2 regions of the Paenibacillus sp. IITD108 genome follow, and region 1 is predicted to be linked to the other one. Evidence: riboswitches for the same ligand, from Rfam matches in the RefSeq annotation. Region 1 holds a riboswitch; the other holds the start of a gene.
The links. A riboswitch is a leader RNA that binds a small molecule or an ion and turns the genes downstream of it on or off. The one in region 1 is predicted to bind cobalamin.

Region 1 (4,214 bases):
CAAAGGAGCAGCGAAAGGATGATGATAACATGGCATGAGGCGGGACTAATATTGCTGACAGGTATTTTCGGGGCTCCCCATTGCATGGGCATGTGCGGAGGGATTGTAACGACGGTTGCGCTTAACAGCTCTTTTTCTGCATGGCGGGCGAGCCTGCTGTATCACGCGGGAAGAATAACCTCCTATACGCTGCTTGGAATGGTGATGGGCCTTGTTGGTTCCTTCCTCAATGTCGCAGGCAAGGTAGCAGGCTTGCAAGGCGCAGCATCTATTATAGGCGGTATTTTTATATTGCTTTGGCTATGGCGGCGAAATCAGCTGCCATTTTTAGCGGCTTTGTCTGCAAGGCTGCATCATCAAATGACCCCAAGGTCAGAGCGCAGTGCCTATATGGAATCTCTGCATATTGCTTTAACAGGTTTTGCCTTCGGATTTCTGCCCTGCGGGCTGACCTATGCGATGCAGATGAATGCTGCTGCTTCGGGTACAATGGTATCGGGGGCTGTTATTATGCTGTTATTCGGCCTTTCTACCTTTCCTGTACTGGCAGCGACAGCGGCAGCAGCAAAGCTGATTACTAGAAAAAATAGAAGCCTGCTGCGCAAAATCGGCAATGCCGCTGCTTTATTAATAGGAATCATTGCCATAATGCGCGGGCTAGCTGCTAATGGCCTTATTCCGTCTATAGCGATATGGCTATGGTAGTGATAAATGTTATAAAGTGCGGACCGCTTTCATTTCGCGAAACAATGTGACCGGTTTCTCTTGTCCGAGCTTGATCGAGAGTTTAGCCTGCCAGTCGCCTGGCATTAGCGGGTAGCCTTCTCCGATATAAGTACCGGGCTGCTGCTCTTGAAGCGTGAAATTCATATCGCCGCAAAACATGCCGATCATACTGAGCTTCACGGACAGCTCGGCCCCTGTGATCGGCAGTTGATCCTTATCTGCAAGCTCGATAATAAAGGTGTTTGGTGTGAGTACTTTTGCCGGGGCTGGCGTAACCGTCCATATGGCCTGCAAGTCAGCTTGAAGATGCTCGGTAGTAACAGGCAGGCTTTCCTCTTTTGCAGAAGGATGCAATGTATCTTGAAAAAAATAAAAAATTCCGAAAATAAGGATGACGATAGGCAGGCATATTACAATTGCTTTAGATGAATAGTGAGCGGGTGATGCTTTTCTATTCATAAGCGCACTCCTTTCGATTTATGGTCGGGAATGGACAAATAGGCGGTTGAAGTGTATAGTTACTACTGACAATTTTATTTTAATTAAACAGGTGCTAATCGATCGCAGAGATGCTATCTTACGTCGGTCAGCATAATTGGGAAACCGGTGCAAATCCGGTACGGACCCGCCACTGTAATGCTGGACACCAGCCTTGCTGGAAAGTCAACATCAGTTAATGCCACTGAGCAGCCGCTGCTTGGGAAGGCGCTGATCGTTCAAGCTGAGTCAGGATACCTGCCTGTTTAAAAGACGCTTATGCCTACGAGGAATTAGGGAGGTGTTCGGGGGATCCATTGTTTGCAGCAATCCTGCAGGCAATCACGGGCATTTCCGACACTTGTTGTTGGGAATGTTTTTTTGTGTTTCAGCTAGATATAGAGAATAGGAGAGAGATGTTCAATGTGGAAAAATAAAAAATGGAATAAACGAATGCTGCTGTCCTTGCTAGCTGTTATTTTGACAGCTATGCTGGCTGCCTGCGGAGCTGGCAGTACGAATCAGCCTAGCGCTACGCCTTCATCCAGTTCAGCTGCCAGTACGCCTGAGACGACGGCTTCACCGACTCCTGATCAGGAGGCCGAGACTGCCTATCCCTTGACACTTAAGGACAGCACTGGATTTGAGCTTACGTTTGAAAAAGCGCCTGCCAAGGTTGTTTCTATTTTGTCCAGCGAGACTGAAATTTTATATGCGATCGGTGCAGGTGAGCAGGTTGTAGGTGTTGATGATTTCAGCAACTACCCGCCAGAGGCGCTGGAAAAACCAAAGGTGGGAGATGTAACAACAAATATTGAAGCGGTGCTTGCATTGGAGCCTGATTTGGTGCTTGCTTCCTCTACTATGAATACTGCCGCAGTAGAGCAGCTTAGAGCTTTAAATATTAACGTATATGCAACGGATCCGAAAACATATGACGAAGTTGCCCAGAAAATTGAATTAATCGGTAAAATTATGAATAAACAAAATGAAGCTGCTGCAGTAGCGGGTCATATGCTTACAGTTAAATCGGAAGTGACAGACAAAATTAAAGATGCAGCGAAAAAGTCGGTTTTCTTTGATGTTTCTGATGGATGGACAGTTGGCTCCGGCGAGTTTATCGATGAACTGATTTCACTAGCTGGCGGCAGCAATATTGCTGCTGAGCAGCAGGGCTGGTTCGAAGCTGACAATGAAATGGTGATCAAGCATAATCCGGATGTGATATTATTCTCAAGCTACGGAGGGGATACAAACGCTCTGGTGGATGGAATTGCAGCAAGATCTGGCTGGGATGCTATCGAAGCTGTGAAAAACAAAGCGATTTTCCCTATAAATGAGGATCTTGTATCGCGAGTTGGCCCGCGTCTGGCAGACGCCCTGCAGGCAATGTCTGCTGCGGTTCACCCTGAGCTGTTTGAAGCGAAATGAAAATAAAACTTTACTTGTATGGAGGAGCAGCATTGCTCCTTCTTGCTGTTTCTATTATTACTAGCCTTTCTTTAGGCTCAGCGGGCATTTCGATTCAAGATGCCTGGCGCATACTCGTGCATTATATGTTTGGCTTGTCTATGGATAATTCCAGCTTTAGCGGTGCTGAAGTAGCCATCATTACGAAGGTGCGTCTGCCGAGAGTTCTGCTTGCAGTATTAGTAGGAGCAGCTCTGGCCCTTGCAGGCGCGGGCTTCCAGGGTGTGCTGCGCAATCCGCTTGCAGATCCTTATACGCTCGGCGTCGCGTCCGGCAGCTCGGTTGGCGCTGCCTTTATTATAGCTGGCGGGCTGCAGCTTGCCTTGGGGATTTGGACGCTGCCGCTGACAGCGTTCGTAACGGGTACAGCAGCGCTGCTGTCTGTTTTATGGCTGGCTAGACGCAACGGAGCGATGAATATTGAGACGTTAATCTTATCGGGCGTTATAATTCAAGCTTTTTTAGGAGCTTTCGTATCGTTAATGATCTCGATGTCACAGGGCGTCGTTAATCAAATTTTATTTTGGATTATGGGTTCGCTCGCTTTAAGAAGCTGGGAGCATGTTGGGATGATTTTACCGTTTGTTGCCGTAGGACTGCCTGTCCTGTTCATTTTCAGCCAGCCGCTTAATTTGTTCATGCTTGGTGAGAGGCATGCGGCTCATCTTGGGGTGAAGGTGGAGAGGACGAAGCTGATCGTGCTGCTCTGCTCCACCTTTTTGACAGCAGCTGCCGTATCTGTATCCGGCGTAGTCGGCTTTGTCGGTTTAGTCGTTCCGCATCTTGTTCGCTTGCTGATCGGTCCGGATTATCGTTTTTTATTGCCGCTATCGGCAATAGGCGGCGGAATGTTTGTGCTTTGGTCTGACACACTGGCAAGAATGGCAATGAGTCCGAGAGAAATTCCGCTCGGAGTAGTGACCGCTTTGATTGGTGCCCCGTTTTTTGCTTATTTGCTTATCCGCAGAAAGAAAGAGGAAAGTAAGGGAGGGCTATTATGATACAAATCAAAAACGTTTCCCACTTTATCCAGTCAACTGCAATATTAAAGCAAATAAGCTGTTCCTTCACGGAAGGGAAAATATACGGGATTATCGGACCTAACGGGGCCGGGAAATCGACCTTGCTGCAGTTGCTGTCCGGAACTGTCAAGCCAAGCAGCGGCGAAATATGTCTTGATGACAAGCCTGTTCATTTGATCGCGCGAAAAAAGCTGGCCAGATATATGGCTGTTCTGCTGCAGGAAGGCATTCCTCCATTAGGCTTTACAGTAAGAGAAATCGCAGCAATGGGAAGATTCCCCTACCAGAACTGGCTTGGGGGCGAGGATGCTGATGTGGAGAACATGATTGATGAAGCGCTTGCTGCCATGGGAATTGAGCATTTACAGCATCGCAAGCTGGAGCAGTTAAGCGGCGGCGAAAGACAGCGAGTGGCATTAGCCAAGCTGATGGTTCAAAACCCTTCACTTTTATTATTAGATGAACCGACTACTTATTTGGACATTGGCTATCAAATGCAACTGATGGATCAAGTGAAAG
Region 2 (4,214 bases), on a different contig from region 1:
TTAGTTGAACTTTCCTTCAACTAAACAAGCTGTTAGTCACAGTTTTGTTTATACTCGTTGCTAAATTGTGTTAAAATTAAACAGTTCCATATTTGTCATATGAAAAGGCTCTATTTGTCGAATGATTTCGAATGGAATCAGATCATGTAGCAAATTATTAATTATATCGAAATTACATAAAAAAATAAAGAAAAAAAATTTTCGACAGGAGGAATTCAATTAGTTATGTCGAAAACTAAATTCAGACAACCTAAGAGCGAGACATCAATATCATTTCGAGGGAGGATTACACTTTGCACAAGATCGAAGTATTGTTAGCAGATGACAACAGAGAATTTACTGGCTTGTTATCGGAATACATATCCGAACAAAGTGATATGAAGGTTTGCGGTGTTGCGTATAACGGTGAAGAGGTAATAAGACATTTGGAGCAGACACGTAATGTTCCAGATATTTTAATACTTGATATTATTATGCCTCATTTGGATGGATTAGGTGTTTTGGAAAAACTGCGTGAAATGAATTTGAGTCCAATGCCTAAGATCATTATGCTAACAGCATTCGGCCAAGAAAATATTACGCAAAAGGCCGTACAGTTGGGAGCTTCATACTATATTTTAAAGCCATTCGATATGGAAGTATTGGCTAATCGTATCCGTCAGCTTGTGGGAGTGCCTGCCCACTCGACTTCAGCGCAATTCAGCACTTCATCCACATCATTGAAATCCAATGTAGTGCCAATGGCAAAGGGCAAAAATCTGGATGCGAATATTACGAGCATTATTCACGAAATCGGCGTACCAGCGCATATTAAAGGTTATCAGTATCTTCGTGAAGCGATCACGATGGTATACAACAATATTGAAATTTTAGGAGCAATTACAAAAACGTTGTATCCAGCTATCGCCGAAAAATTCAAAACGACGCCGTCACGCGTCGAACGTGCGATCCGCCATGCGATCGAAGTGGCGTGGACACGCGGCAACATCGACAGCATCAGCCATCTGTTCGGCTACACCATCAACATCAGCAAGTCTAAACCAACCAATAGCGAATTTATCGCAATGGTGGCTGATAAGCTGAGGATTGAGCATAAGGTGTCGTGAAAGGGTAAGAATTAAATATAACGCGAGAAGCAACAGACACTTCTTTATCGGAAATCCAATTCCGTTAAAGAAGTGTTTTTTATTTAAAGTATTTGATTGAATATCATTTTGTTCATGACAAACACAAACATATCATATATGATAAACAGACAATAAAAATATAAAAGCTTAAGGTGCCAGTAAGTAAAGTTGACTTTATTTAATTGGGTAAAAGGGAAGTGGGTGAGATTCCCACGCGGTCCCGCCGCTGTATAAGAGGAGTCTATGCTTAAATGCCACTGGGAAACTGGGAAGGCAGCATAGACGTTGATTCTTGAGCCAGAATACCTGCCTGAAAAGCTTTAGATCATTTTTCTACGAAGGATAGGAGGGTGTCTATTTTTGCATGCTTTTTTTGTAAGTGCAGTTTAGACCTCTTAACCTTCTGTTAAGAGGTTTTTTGAATTATAAGAATTTATAAGTTTTATCTATAAACTTGTTCTTATCATTCATCGGTATAGAGTAACAGGAGGAGTTTGAAAGAGATGAGAAAACAGAAGTGGTTATCGTGGCTGCTCATTGGCAGTTTGTTTGTTTCGGCGTTCTTGTTCCATGTATCGATAGCTTCTGCAAGTAAGGAACAGCAATCTACGTCTTCCATTAAAGAGCTGTATCGCGATTATGAACAAATTTCTGCTTGGGCATTAGAGGCTATACAACAAGCTACGGACAATGGCTTTGTCCAAGGCAGCGCAGGCAAGTTCAATCCGAAGAAGCCGATTACGAGAGCGGAGTTCACAAAGATTTTGGCAGCAATGCTAGACTTTGATGTGACCCCAGAACAAACAGGCTTTTTTACGGATGTAACGGACCAGGACTGGTTTGCTCCTTATGTAAACACAGCTTTTAATAAAGGCTTGATTACAGGCTACGCGAATAAATTCCAGCCTAATGCAACGATTACTCGTGAAGAAATGGCAGTTATAATCGCTAGAGCATTAGAGCTTGAATTTTCAAAATCCGCTAGTGTAATAAAAGATAGCAATAAAGTGTCAGAATGGGCAAAGCAAGCTGTTGAGGCAGTTACCGCACTTGGCATTATGACGGGCGATGCAGCTGGCTTTCATGCCAATCAAGCCGTTACTAGGGAAATGGCTGCTGTAGTTGCAGTTCGTGCATATGTATACAAGGAAGATTCAACAGCATTTCAAAAATCTTTGGAAATAGCAAAAATAACGGAGCAGTTGAAAAAAACGTCCAGCTTTATACAAGCAGAAGTAACGAATCCTGTCATAGCAAGCGTTGGCGGCGATTGGACGATATTTGGGCTTGCTCGTTCAGGCATACCAATCGATGCGCAATATTATAGTCAATATGTTAAAAATGTAGAGCAATTTTTAATAGAGAATTCCAGCAAGCTCCATCATGTAAAATATACGGAGTATGGCAGAGTTATTCTTGCGTTAACCGCGATTGGAAAAGATATAACGAATGCTGCAGGCTACGATTTGCGCGAGCCGCTTGCAGATTTTGAAACTGTTATTAAGCAAGGAATTAATGGCCCAATCTTTGCGCTTATAGCTTTGGATAGTAAAAGCTATGACATCCCTGTAGCAGCAGGCGTTAAAAAACAAACGACCAGAGAGCTGCTGATTCAGTTTATTTTGGATAGAGAAGTGAATGGAGGAGGCTGGGCGCTTGGCAATAACCCATCTGAAGCGGATCCGGATATAACGGCAATGGCTATACAAAGTTTGACTCCCTACTATAAAAATAATGAGAAAGTCACAAAGGCTATCGATCGCGGTTTGTCTTGGCTATCAAATGTCCAGCATGCAGATGGTGGTTATGCCACCTGGGAAACTGTAAATTCGCAGAGCGTCGCTCAGGTAATCGTTGCTTTAACAGGCCTTGGCATTAACCCTGATCAAGACGTCAGATTTATTAAAAACGGAAATTCAGTATTTGATGCATTGCTGGCCTACTCAGACGTAAAAGGCGGATTTTATTATGTGAAATCTGGTGGAAGCAGTAACGGCGGGGCTAATTCTGGTCAGATTGATTTGATGGCTACGGATCAAGCTTTCTATGCATTATCGTCCTATGAAAGATTTCTGACGAATAAGAACCGTCTCTACGACTTGTCAGACGTTTGATTTGGAGGTTTACATGAATAAAAAGAAATGGTTAACTGGTCTGGCAATTGTATGTGTACTGGCAATTGCATTTTTTTGGGGCGGAAATTTTCAGAAGCAATCGGTGAAAACAGATAATAATGTCGGTCAACTTACACACAATTCTTCATTAGAACAAACTGGCGAGGCAGGGAGTGCCACGGATGAGCTAGAGAACAATCAGGAGAAGCATCTGGAAAGTAATCCTGAAGTTCAATCTGAAGCTCAATCTAATGAAGGTTTAAAAGATGATGGGGAAGCTCCCGTCGATCAATCCAGCACATCCTCTACCATCATACCTGAACCTGATAAGCAGCCGGAGCCAGAAACTAAACCGATTGTGCCAACACCTGCAGCAACCGCGGCAAATGGATCCAATCAAGCTGCAGAAGCTTCAAATAATAGTGAGAAAGCACCAGCTTCTACGCCAGCACCAATTGAAACTAAAGAGCCAAACGACAAGGATAAATATCTCACCGATCCTGTTCTGCCAGGTAAACCAGAGCCTGTGGAGTGGCAGGATACGAAGATTGATAAACAGAAAGAGCTGACGGTTACATTATCGGTATCAGCAGCAACGATCCTCGATAATTTAAATATATTTGATGCAGATAAATTAGAGGTGCTACCGCAGGACGGAATAATTTATGCTGCAAAGAAGGTTGTTTTTTACGAAGGTGAATCGGTGTTTGATGTGCTGCTTCGCGAGCTGAAGGCAAATAAAATTCATATGGAATTTAATAGGACCCCTCTTTATAACAGTAATTATATTGAAGGGATCAACAATATTTATGAATTTGATTGCGGAGAGTTAAGCGGCTGGATATACAAAGTAAACGGCTGGTTTCCCAATTACGGAAGCAGTCGTTATGCCTTACAGGACGGGGACGTAGTGGAATGGGTTTATACGTGTGATTTAGGCAGAGATGTTGGCGGATATGTTGCGGCAGCGGGA

Region 2: it holds a riboswitch for cobalamin, as region 1 does, so the genes downstream of both, V1L65_RS07985 (S-layer homology domain-containing protein) here and V1L65_RS05930 (ABC transporter substrate-binding protein) in region 1, are expected to answer to the same signal.

The regions. Positions count from the first base shown of each region.
Region 1 is NZ_JAZHCT010000005.1:96,302-100,515, reverse strand. It holds gene V1L65_RS05945 (heavy metal translocating P-type ATPase) at 1-22, shown strand, start outside; gene V1L65_RS05940 (sulfite exporter TauE/SafE family protein) at 19-705, shown strand; gene V1L65_RS05935 (FixH family protein) at 715-1,185, opposite strand; cobalamin riboswitch at 1,258-1,483, shown strand; gene V1L65_RS05930 (ABC transporter substrate-binding protein) at 1,627-2,634, shown strand; gene V1L65_RS05925 (FecCD family ABC transporter permease) at 2,631-3,674, shown strand; gene V1L65_RS05920 (heme ABC transporter ATP-binding protein) at 3,671-4,214, shown strand, end outside.
Region 2 is NZ_JAZHCT010000007.1:33,769-37,982, forward strand. It holds gene spo0A (sporulation transcription factor Spo0A) at 294-1,106, shown strand; cobalamin riboswitch at 1,261-1,455, shown strand; gene V1L65_RS07985 (S-layer homology domain-containing protein) at 1,631-3,241, shown strand; gene V1L65_RS07990 (DUF4430 domain-containing protein) at 3,255-4,214, shown strand, end outside.